DNA from 2 places in the Weissella sp. ESL1139 genome. Region 2 is predicted to be linked to the other one. Evidence: riboswitches for the same ligand, from Rfam matches in the RefSeq annotation. Region 2 holds a riboswitch; the other holds the start of a gene.
What was found. Region 2 has a riboswitch for thiamine pyrophosphate ahead of thiS (sulfur carrier protein ThiS). Riboswitches for the same ligand answer to the same signal wherever they lie in the genome.

Region 1: another riboswitch for thiamine pyrophosphate. It lies ahead of thiD (bifunctional hydroxymethylpyrimidine kinase/phosphomethylpyrimidine kinase); the one in region 2 lies ahead of thiS (sulfur carrier protein ThiS).

The regions. Positions count from the first base shown of each region.
Region 1 is NZ_CP196375.1:769,535-775,952, forward strand. It holds gene ACSYSF_RS03605 (OFA family MFS transporter) at 1-626, opposite strand, end outside; gene ACSYSF_RS03610 (MTH1187 family thiamine-binding protein) at 818-1,117, opposite strand; gene ACSYSF_RS03615 (TenA family protein) at 1,174-1,794, opposite strand; gene thiD (bifunctional hydroxymethylpyrimidine kinase/phosphomethylpyrimidine kinase) at 1,800-2,609, opposite strand; TPP riboswitch at 2,681-2,778, opposite strand; gene ACSYSF_RS03625 (Sapep family Mn(2+)-dependent dipeptidase) at 2,826-4,232, opposite strand; gene ACSYSF_RS03630 (AEC family transporter) at 4,415-5,365, opposite strand; gene ACSYSF_RS03635 (ADP-ribosylglycohydrolase family protein) at 5,438-6,334, opposite strand.
Region 2 is NZ_CP196375.1:1,726,718-1,733,135, forward strand. It holds gene ACSYSF_RS08535 (type I restriction endonuclease subunit R) at 1-318, opposite strand, end outside; gene ACSYSF_RS08540 (dicarboxylate/amino acid:cation symporter) at 485-1,708, opposite strand; gene ACSYSF_RS08545 (hydantoinase/carbamoylase family amidase) at 1,714-2,904, opposite strand; gene ACSYSF_RS08550 (thiazole synthase) at 2,919-3,689, opposite strand; gene thiF (sulfur carrier protein ThiS adenylyltransferase ThiF) at 3,703-4,353, opposite strand; gene thiS (sulfur carrier protein ThiS) at 4,370-4,567, opposite strand; TPP riboswitch at 4,610-4,698, opposite strand; TPP riboswitch at 4,794-4,884, opposite strand; gene ACSYSF_RS08565 (DUF368 domain-containing protein) at 4,959-5,789, opposite strand; gene ACSYSF_RS08570 (GNAT family N-acetyltransferase) at 5,951-6,418, shown strand, end outside.

The DNA.
Region 1 (6,418 bases), 920 kb from region 2:
CCAACGATTAATACCATTGAAAGTAGTCCCCAACCCATTAATGCGTATGGCAAATTATGAACTAGATCATTTCCTAAAATGGCTGAATCAATATATTTAAATACAAATGAACCAAGCCCATAAAAAGCAACAGAAATTCCAGAAATCAAACCAGTTTTTTCTGGGAACCATTTAATCGCATTTGAAAGTGTTGCCATATAAGCAATACCATCAGCAGCACCTAACATAACACCAACAGAAAGATAGTATAACCATAATTGATCTGATGATTTAACAAATGAAGCAATAATTGTAGCTAAACCAAATACAATTCCGGCAGTGATTGTAACTTTACGGACACTAAATTTTTTAACTAACGCACCAACGAAAATGGTTGATAATGATAGTGATAATGCACCGATAGAAAAAATCAATGAAATTGATCCTAAATGTGGTTGAACCGTAGCTGGGTTACCAGTTTTGGAATCAATAACTAATTGATTAAACATTTTTAAAATAGGTGTATTAAAAATACTCCACGCATAAAAAGTACCTACTCCTAATTGAACAAGAACTGTTCCTAAGATAACTAACCAGCGGTTAACAACTTTGGGACGTCCTTGTGACGACGATGTTGCAGCTTGCATAATAAGAATCTCCTAAAACCTAAAAAATAATGCATAACGTTACTTGCGAAAACGCTTACCCGTACTAATATAGTACTGTTTTTAGGAAATGTCTATATAAAATATGCTAATAATAAGAATTTTATGTATTTAACATAAAAAATAAGCTAAGACATATGCCTTAGCTCTCAATGTTAATAAATTACAAAAAATTAACCTTCTAACTTATGATTGATTTTTTCTAATTTGGTTTCAATTGTGTTTGTATGACCCGGACGAATATCAGCATTTAATGAAACATAGGCACGAATACCGTTATCAGTTAAAGTTTTAATTGCTTTTTGAACAGTATCCATTACTTCAGTCCACTCACCTTCAATTTCGGTACCCATAGATGAAGTTTTATAAGTTAAACCAGATGCTTCAATTACCCCAATAATATCATCAACATAACTACTTAGTTCATCGCCAACACCAAATGGTGCAATTGCAACTGAAATTAATGTATTCATTTTATATTTTCTCCTTATATATAAGATACTTCTATTATAACATTCATACCGGTTATTTAATGTTCAGCAGCATGTTCCCAGAATGATAATTCATAACGATAAGAAGTTAAATAAGTGTCTAAATATTCATTTTGCTTATCTAATGTTAACTTTGTCCAGTCAGGTACTTGTTCATCAACCACTTGCCAACTCCATTGCGTTAAGGTTGTGTAGTCATCACTTGTATAGAATTCTAACCATGGTAGGTATACATTATCTGGTGTCGCACCTAAGTAATGCTTACCAATTAAATGATATGATTCTGTACATGGTAATAATGCCAACATTGCATTGGTGGCATCACCATTAGTAATCGCTTTTTCCATGTGATCTAGATATGCCAAGTTATGATCATCTGGTGGAATATTTAGCATAGCTGGACTTGGTAGTAATGCATCATGAGGGTCCGATTCATCCACATGTCGTGGTTTACTAGCTTGTTGTTCATGCGTTAATTTAGCAGTTGTTAAATCAAATAAATGCGCAAATTTATCAGTATAATACGTATCTTGGGCAACGTAATAATCGCGTTGCGCTTGGGTTAAGTTGTTAAAGCCAATGCCCTTTACAAATGAAGACTGATAAATATTATCTAAAATTGATTGTGATTGATTTAATAAGTAATTATGATAATTCATTGTCTTTACTCCATATTCGTTTCGACCCAGTGGTTGAGCGGCCCATGACCATGGCCAACATTAATAGTTTGACGAATGGCCTCATACGTAAATTGTTTAGCTTTGGGCATAATATTCTTTAATTCATAACCCTTGGCTAAATTAGCTGTGATGAATGCTGATAAAGTATCACCAGTCCCATGAGTACGATTAGTTTTTATACCAGGCATGCTAAACCATTCAGATGTCCCATCCTCATATAAAATGTAATCAGCAAAATTATTGTTATCGTCGCTACGATGGCCACCCTTAATTAAGACATTTTTAACACCCATTTGTTGAATTTCACGAGCTGCTTGTACGATGGCGGTATCTGTATCAAGCGTTTTGTTAACCAAAACTTCAGCTTCTGGCAAATTCGGTGTAATTAAAAAGGCTTGTGGTATTAATTCAGTAATCATTGTTGAAATGGCTTGATCACTCAGTAGATGAGCACCACCTTTAGCAACCATTACCGGATCAATAACTAACTTGCCAAATTGATACTGTTGCCATGCATTTGCAACTGCATGAACCCGTTGAGCATCTAATAAGGCCCCCGTTTTGGCGGCTCGAATATTAAGATCATCAGCAATACTTTTAAATTCTTCACCAATGAAATCAGTTGGAATTGGATATTGATCTTGTACCCCGTATGTGTTTTGGGCTGTTAAACCGACAATAACAGTCGCTGCGTATACTTTTTGATTATGAAACGTTTTTAAATCAGCATTGACACCAGCTCCCCCACTGGAATCAATTGATGCAATTGTGACAACTTGTGGTACCTCTATCATAATGTCCTCCAAAATATATGGCATAAAAAAAACACAGAAACTAGGAAATTCCTGGTTTCTGTGTGTGAAATCGCATTTTACCATTACTTTCCTTCGTTAGTACTAACTAAACAGGTTCGAAGGGTCCGATAATTAATCGTCTCAGCGTAAAGCTCCCCTAGTAAATTATTTAACTGCCTTAATTATCTCATGATACATAGGCATGGTCAATGTACATTATAAATTATCTGATAAAGCTAATATTTCGGTCACTAAAGCATTGAAGCCATTTTCATAATTGTCTAAATTAAAGGCTTCATTGGCCTTGTGAGCTAATGAAGGTTCACTAGTTGGAATTACACCAAATCCAACACCATTCGGCATTAAACGGCCGAATGAAGCCCCACCACCGACACCTTGTTCAGGTAATGAACCAGTTACTGATTTATAAGCTTCTGCTAATAATGTGACAACTGGATTGTCTTTACCAACATAATGTGGCACCAAACTGGCTGGATCACGGTCAATATTTGAAAGCCATGGTTCATTAGTTAAGATTTGAGTAACAGTGTTGGCTTCATCAAAAGTTAATGAGTAACGGAAGTTCAAATTAATGTGCCCTTTTTCACCAGCGACAAAATCAGTAATCCCAATATTTTGACTGGTCTTACCTAATTTTGGCTCAGCTTTACCGTAACCTGATTTTTCACCAAATGGATCTTCGTGGAGTTTTTGACCGATAAATTGTAAGAAGTTAGCTGCATTATCACTGAAATCAAATTGGGCTAAGTAATTAGCTAAGTATGTGGCAGCGTTTTTACCAGTTTCTGGGCGGGCAGCGTGGGTTGCAACACCTTGTAAACTTAGAGTAATTTCGTCACCAATTTGTTTTACATCACCGGTTACGCCAGCTTTGTCACAGTATGTCGTATAGTCGCTTGGATCAATGCCAGTTACAGTGGCTGTCGCAAATCCCGGTAGCACATTTGTTGCAGTACCACTGTGGAAATTGTCCAATTGAATATCACTATCACTATCGTTAGTACTGTTAAAATACAAATCTAATTGGCTAATCCCCTTTTCACCATATGATAAATCGGCCGACCCATCTGGTGAAAAGCCATGATTAAGTGCACCTTCTTCAGCAAAGTACTGATGCATATCAGCCCATTCACTCTCTTCATCAGTTCCAATAATGAAACGGATTTGATGCTTAAGTGGTATGTTAGCATCTTGAATGGCTTTAATTGCATAATAAGTTAGCATAACCCCTGATTTCATATCATTTGCACCACGGGCATAGAGATAATTGTCATCTTTGATTACTGGAATAAATGGATCACTCTGCCACTGATCAAGGTCATTGACAGGGACAACGTCGACATGCACAAGCACACCAATTGGATCATCATCGTTTTCTGGTCCAATATAAATATAACCGGCACGGTTACCAACTGTACCAATGTTTTCAAAACCATCTCGTTCAGCGATTGACATCATAAAGTCTAGAGCCGCCTTCGGACCTGGTCCATAAGGTGCTTCGGTTGAAGCCAAAGAATCATCACGCACAGAAGCAATTGATAACAGTGATTTTAAGTCGTTTAGCCAGTTGGTGTAATAACTTTGTGGTTGTATTGTTGTCATATTTAAATCCCCCAAGTAATTTAATTAATGTACCATTATACTAACAATAAATGTAATAATATGCAATTAAATTCTAAAAAACAAGTCTAAAAGCTAAAAATATACATAAATTAATGTATATTAATTGTTGTTATACAAAAAACGACTGAAGTTAACATTAACCTTAGTCGTTTGATTGTCTATTATGTAATAATTAACATTAAAATCGGAATAACCAGTAGCATCAGCAAAGTTGTTTGTGTGATACTGATTGAAGCAAATTTGTAATCTGCATTATAATGGAGCGCCATAATCGCCGCATTAGTCATGGCAGGCATCGCTGCTTGAACAATGAAGACTTGTTTTAATAATGTTGGCAAATCGAACGGCAACATTATTAAGGCCATTGTTGCTGGTGCTAGAATAAAACGACTTAATGCTAAGGTCGTGGTTTCAAGATTAGGTAACAAATCTTTTCGTGGTGTCTTAGCAATTGCAAATCCAATAAAGATTAACGCTAATGGCACGTTAGTATCACCTAGTTCACTTAAATCAGTGACTAAAAATTCAGGTAATTTAATATGCAAAAAAACAAAGACTAATGAAACCATCAAAGCAATCATTGGCGGATTAAACATACCTGACAATGTTTCCCGTAAATTAAAATGTTTATTGTTATGCTTTCCATCAAGTGAAATCATATAAACACCCAACGTCCAAAAAATAGTTGTATTAGCCATGTAATAAATTAAGATGTATGGCAAACTTTTCGTACCAAACAACGCCATATTAACTGGTAGACCCACGGTGATTGTATTTGAATTAAACAATAATGATTGAAATAACCCTTTATGCTTTGGATCAACGTGAATTATTTTAGCGATAAAGAATGATAAGACTAATAACAATAACATACTAGCGACGGGGAAAAATAGATTGTGCCCCATTGCTAATAGTGTTTTGGGTGTAAAGTCTTGTGGAATATGAACAATTAAGTATGCTGGCATAGCAACTTTTGTAATAAAGCCAGATAAGAAACTGCTAATACGGCCATCATCGTCATTAAAAACGCCACCTTTGACTAAAAAGAAACCTAGGGCAACTAACACTAAAATCATTAAAACACCGGTGATACTACTAATTAAAGCGTCCATTAGGTTAAAAATGCCTTCTTTCTATAAAATTCTAAATAAAAAAGATGGTTTTTCGCCATCTTTGCAATGTTACTAATTGAAATTATGACTCTGTTCAGCTATTTTAAGAACTTTCAATACTTCAGCGAAATCTTCGTTATTGATAGTATCAGTAATTTCTTGATGATACAAGATGCCAGCTAAAGCACCAACCAATGGCATAACCCGATTTGGTTCGCCAGGTAATGATTGTGCTAGTGCTAATGCCTCACTAAAACTAGTGCTATTTAAAATAACCCAAATTGCAGCTTCTAGTGTTTCAACAACATAACCCGATGTATGTAATGACGTCACTGCAACACTTTTAAGATCAGGTTTATTTAGATTTTGAAATGCTGATAAATGTTCAGCAAAAATACGATGTTGTGAATAGTATTCATAGGAGCTACTAATGGCAGCGTCAACCGCTTCAACAGGTAACATATTTTGTAACAAGTTATTAACGAGTATGGCGTAAATACCACTAGCAATCAATGATTGGGGATGATTGTGTGTTAAGCCGGTAACTTGATGTAAGACCAACATTGCTGGATCATGTAAAATGAAGTTTTCGCCATATTTAGATCGCAAATAGAGAACAACTGGTGTAATGTGCATTAGCGCACCATTCCCATTATCAGAGATATCTCGCCCACCTGAATTAAATGGGTCCTTGGTATGTGAATATTTGTTTAAAGCGAAAACAGTTGTTTTGCCAACCTCTTCTGGTCGTTCATTTAGATTATTGTATTCACCATTTTGATACCAATCTAAATAACGATTCATTAAATCAGTTAAGTTGTATCCATATGATAAACTACTGATTGTTGCTAACGTTAAAGCGGAATCACCACTCCATGAGGTAGTTTGACCATGAATTTTTTGTGCCATTAAATCACCAGTAACTAAACCTAATGTACTATTATTTAGGGGATTATACGGTAAAACCATGTAACTTGCCATCCTTTCAAGATTTTAATTGTAACACTCATGTAAAGTATTGGCAAACAGTGTAAGAATACATTATAATTATTT
Region 2 (6,418 bases):
AAAAATTGTTAAATAAACCACTTCATCATTATCACGTTGAATACTAATTTTCCCCATTGGATTAGCATCTGAACCACGTAATTGTCGTGCAATTTGATAATGACTTTTGGCCCCAACTAATTCATTTAGTGCGCGTTTAAATTCAGAATCTGTTAACGGCTCATGATTTAAGTTATTGATGTTTTGTTCATTTAAAATTTGTCGAAAATGAGCTAATAAACTAGTTTCATCTGGTAGAACCACGGTTTTATAACCAAGGCCATTGAAACGACTCATTAGTTTATTTTCTAAATTTTGCTCTGACTCATAATCGTTCATAACGTTACCCCTCAAAAATGTGTAAACTCCTGTATTCAGTTTACTATATTTTCACAGCGTAAACCCTATTATTTGAAAATTTTCTACAAAATAACTTCACAAAAACAAAATCCCAACCAATAAAAAAACCTAGCCATCGCAATGACTAAGCTTTCTATCATACATTTCAATTTTCCATTGCTTCAACCTGATTCAACTTATCCTCATCAGCAGCGATCATAATCGCTGTTGTGGTATCACCAACCACGTTCAAAACGGTGCGGAAGATACCTGAGAACCAGTCAATACCAGCAAATAAAGCAATGCTTTCTAGTGGTAATCCTAGTGTTGGCACAATGATTGTCAACGCAACGATACCACCACCTGGTACCGCAACTGTTCCTAAACAAGCAACAATTGCTAATAGGACAATTTTTAACATCATCATAAACGAAAGGGATAGCCCATAAAATTGGGTCATCGTCACGCAGGCTAGTGCGAGGTACATGGCTAAACCGTTACTGTTTAGTGCCATCCCCAACGGTAACACCAGCTCGCTAATTTCTTTATTAACGCCCAGCCGTTCTTGTGCATCGTTCATTTCTACTGGTAATGACGCTGCTGAAGAAGTTGTGGTCATTGCAATTAATAAAATATTCGCGAACCCATGCATAACCGTGCGCAAAGACATGTGCGCTCGTATCATAATCATGCCAAATAATCCGATTAAAAATAAAAGAGTACCGATGCCGAATAATCCCAAGAATTTTACTAGGGGTAGTAAAACTTGTAAACCATTCTCGGCTGTAACAGCCGCCATTAAAGCGCCGATACCAAGTGGTGCGATACGTAACACAATTTGAATAACACCAATTAATAATTGATTTATTTGGTGCAAACCATTCAATATGCCATCATACTGTTGCTTATTGTTCGCTTTGCTCAATACGAAACCAAACAATAGCGCAAAAATAATTACCTGAATCACGTTACCTTTTGCGAGTGATTCAAAAATATTAACTGGGAAAAAGCCCAAAATCATATCGGTTGAAGAAGCTTTGTTTTTAGTGATTTCATCAGTCAGAGACGGGTCAAGCGTTAGATGCAAGCCAACACCAGGATGGAACCACCAACCTAGTAACAAACCGACTAAAGCCGCAAGCAACGTGGTGATTGTAAACCAAGCCACAATTTTAAAACCTAACCGACCTAAGCGTTTAATCGGTAACTTACCAATTGCTGCCGTGACCGTACAAAATACTAAAGGAATTACAGCCATTTGAATTAAGCGGAGAAAAATATTCCCAACAATTTTGATACCGGCAATCTTAGTACCAAAAACTGCGCCTAATATCAGACCAACCACCATACCAATAATAATTTGCGTTGTTAGATTCAATTTTGCCTTCATCTGCTTCACCATGTTTCATTTACTTGTTGCGATAAACTAGCTGCTAATACGTTAACACCCGTGTTCAAATCCGCTGGTTCGGTATATTCAGCCGGTGCATGACTAATACCTGCTTCACTCGGCACAAAAATCATCGTGGTTGGCACAACCGCGCTCATAATCTGGCTATCATGACCAGCACCTGAGAATAATGCTTGATAAGGAACATGCATCTCACTGACCAAATTCATATTGTGGGACAATAGGTCGGTAGATAGTGCAGTTGCTGGTACATGTAGGGTTGGCGTGATTGTTGCTGCTTGACATTGCTCAATACAAGCCATCATTTTAGTCACAAACTGGTCTAATTGTTCATCGGTATTTGCCCGACAATCAATCGTAAAAGTACAAGTTCCAGCCACAACATTACTAGTATTCGGCGTGACATGAATCTCACCAATCGTAAACGTCAAACCATCTGCTATTTCATCTGCCAATGCATAAAGTTGCGTCATTAACTTACTTGCCATGGCAACGGCATCTTGGCGCTGAGCCATCGGTGTCGTGCCAGCATGATTTGCCTGTCCATGTACGGTCACATCATATCGATTTTGGGCGACAATGCCTGTCACGAGACCGATTGTTTTATGACTTTGCGCAAGTCTGGGACCTTGTTCAATGTGTAATTCGGTAAAAGTTGCAGGTAGGTCAACCGACTGCTTTTGTACATTGGGTAGGCTTTGTAACTGGTTAACGGCTACTACTCTTGCATCATCAAATGAAATGCCTTGATCATCAAGTAATGTTGTTGTCTGCGTTGTACCTGTATAGTATTTTGAACCCGTAAAGGCCGCTGGAAAACAGCTGCCTTCTTCTTCACTAAATGAAATCAAGCGAACTGGTCTTTTGGGTATGTGGCCTTGTTGATACAACTGCTGGATTGCACAAAAGCCACCTAAAACACCATATAACCCGTCATAACGACCACCATGTCGCACGGTATCCATATGCGAACCAGTCGCGATAGGTTTTACATCTAGCTGTCCGGGAAAATCTAAATAAACATTGCCATAATCATCAACCGTTGCAGTAGCACCAGCTTGTTGACCAAGTTGGATTAACGATTGTTGATTGACCAACCAGGCTTTGTTATAAACCAACCTGTTTTGATCAGGTTCCTGCGTAAATTGTTGTATTAAATCTAATACTTGCACCATTTGAATAACCCGATTTACTTGCTGACACCTGAGACAGGAGATGAAGCAGCTGCTTTTTTATCTAACACACGTCCAGGGTGGGCTAGGTAACCTTTACGACCAGCTTCAACAGCCAACTTAAAGGCTTCAGACATCAATGGAATATCCTCAGCCGTTGCCATGGCCGTATTAGCCATCACGGCAGCAGCACCCATTTCCATTGCTTCAGCAGCTTGACTAGGACGGCCAATACCGGCATCGACAATAATTGGTAAATCAATTTCATCAATCAAAATTTGAATCAAATCCTTCGTCGTCAAACCTTTATTCGTACCAATTGGGGCACCCAAAGGCATGATGGCAGCAGCACCCGCTTCAACCATCTTGCGTGCTGCATTCAAATCAGGAAGCATGTAAGGTAGTACGATAAATCCTTCATCAGCCAATACCTTAGTTGCTTTGATTGTTTCTTCATTGTCTGGTAGTAAGTATTTTTTATCAGGCACAACTTCAAGCTTAATAAAATCACTGCCACTTAATTCACGCGCAATCCGGGCAGTACGAATAGCTTCTTCAGCATTTGTACTACCTGAAGTGTTCGGCAAAATCGTTACATCATCTGGAATGTAGTTAAGAATGTTTTCTTCACTAGTATTCGTACGACGAAGAGCCATCGTAATAATTTGCGCACCCGCATGGTGAATGGCTGAATCAATTAATTCATATGAATATTTACCAGATCCCAAAATGAATCGTGAACCAAAATGGTGGCCGCCAAGAATCAAATCATCATTATTTTCCATCATTATTAATAATCTCCTATTCTGATAAGACAGGCTGGTCTGTTAACAAACGTAAAATGGCATTAGCTTCATGACCTGCACAAACCATCACACGTGGTGCCATCAATCCTTCAGCACCAACACTTGAACCATCCCCACAAATATAAACATTCGCTAATTGTTGCTTCGTCTGCATCCCGTTTGTCACATGCAAACCGGCCATACCATTACCCATAACCAATGGCTTATCGGGATACAACTCCGTTACCCAATCCAATAACATCGCTTTAGCCATCGGATTATCAAAGGCCTCGCAGACAATATCACAATCACCAAATAACTCACCGATATTACCAGGCGTTACCTTGGTTTGGATTGTATCAATTTCGATAAATGGATTAAATTCCAATAGATTCTGCTTAAGTGCAGCCACTTTAGGCAACCCAATTTGACTCACTTTATATTGCTGCCGGTTTAAATTACTCATTTCAATCGTGTCAAAATCAATAATTGTCAAATGACCAACACCACTCCGTGCTAGCGCGATGGCAATATTTGAACCTAAGCCACCAGCACCGGCAATCGTAACCCGGGCATTTTGTAATTTCTCTGTAGTCCCAGCGACATTACGTTCTTTCATCCCCATAAAGAAATCTTCAACGTCGACGCCTTGAAACTTTGGTATCATTTTCTGTTCCTTTCTTCTAACCACCACCAACAAATGAAATCAATTCAACATGATCATTTTCAGCTAAAGTTTTCGTTGCTAATTCTGGGCGATGAATGATTTCACCGTTCAATTCCACAACAACGTTTTGTGTCATATCTGTTTTTATTGCGACTAGATCAGCTAGCGTTTTGCCAACCATATTATCTAGCGCCTTACCATTAACATTAATCATTAAAAAAGCCCTCCTTTCCGATACGAAAGAAGGGCTTTGACACACAGTCAAATATCGCACTTCCTTCGATCGCATTACCGACATCAGGTTCATGGGTAAATCTCAGCCTTACGGCACCCCAGACGATGATTATTAGATTTAGTTTTTGCCAATTGCTTTATGCAATCCGAATAAAATAAAAAGGGTAGTCTCTTTGTATACCCAAAAAGACTACCCATCAATTTCTATAAAATGGACTGTATCTTCCTGCGCAGGTTCTAACCAAATCAGGTTCCGTGGGTATATTCTCAGCCAAATTGGCACCCCAGATACGTTAATTTACTTAACTACTTAACAGTAGCACGTTTTTCTGATAAAAACAAACATTTTGTGTAAGCGATTTCACTTAAATCTAAGCTGGTTTAACCTTTTGTTCCAAATTACCCATCCACCAACCTAACCATGTTCCTAATGCTAGCAAGACGATTGAAAATAGGTAATGCCACATTGTAAAGTCACTATAATCAACCGGCACAATCATAACCGTTGAAGCCATCACGATACCGAAGATAATATGAAATAGCTTTGCATATGCTACTTTAAAAATATACGCCATCACTTTAGAACAAAGTAGGACAACGACTAATAAACCAACAATTAATGGTAGCAAAACTGATAAATCACCCGTTTTAATCCCATCACTCATTCCTTTATATAAGCCCAAGTAAATCAAAAAATTCGATGGACTCAATCCAGGTACTAGCAATCCCAAACCGATTAACGCACCAGCTAAAATCCACGCACCAATACTAGGTTCAATGGTTGAGAAAAGAGGTTGACCAAACCATAAAAATACAAGCATTAAAATACCGGCCAAAATCATCAAACCAATATCAGTTAACGATCGACCATGTTTTCCAGCTTCGTACCACAATGTCGGAATAGTTCCTAAAATAGCACCAATGAAAAACCAGCGTGCCACACTTTCAATTTCACCCAACATGAAACTGATAACAAAAGATAGTAGAAAAATGCCAATTACGGCACCGATTCCCACTGGTAAAAAGAATTTAACGTTAGCTTTAAAATTTTTAAATGGATTCGCCATGAACAAAATCAATCGTTCATATAATCCAAAGACAGCGGCTAAAGCCCCGCCACTAATACCCGGTAAAATAAAGCCTGATCCAATTAATGCGCCCTTAACAGCACGGAAGATAGTATCTCCTGGTCGTTTTTGCATTCACGAACTCCTCGTTTCATTTATCGTTCAATTAGTATTCTCATTATTATACCGAATCAAAGCTTATAATAGGTTAAAAAAGTGCTATTTATTAACTTATTTTTTTATGTGTTTTTGCTATAATTAAATACAAAATAAATACCGATAAGGGGGAAAGCTTTATGTCATTAACTTATACACGTTTAGCAAAACCAACTGACGTGGACGCTATTTTCCATATTATTCAACAAGCAGTCGCCTATTTAGGTAGCCAAAATTCACCACAATGGCAAGGAAGCGCTGAACCACAACGCGATGAATTTGTACATGATATTGAACAAGGCATTGTCTATGTTTTAATTCATAATCATGTTGTCGCTGGTGTCGGTAAATTAGTCCCCGGTCCTGAACAAGCTTATGAGGATATTGACGGTTCTTGGTTAGGCAATGAAAGTCAATATATGACCTTGCATCGTATCGCCATTGATGCTGATGTGCGTGGGCAAGGATTAGCGCATCATTTAATTCATGATTTAGTGTTGCTTTCATTAGATCACGGTTATCGTGACATCCGAATTGATACCCATGAAATTAACCAGGGGATGCAGAAAACCGTCAAAAAAGCCGGCTTTGAATATCGTGGTCATGTC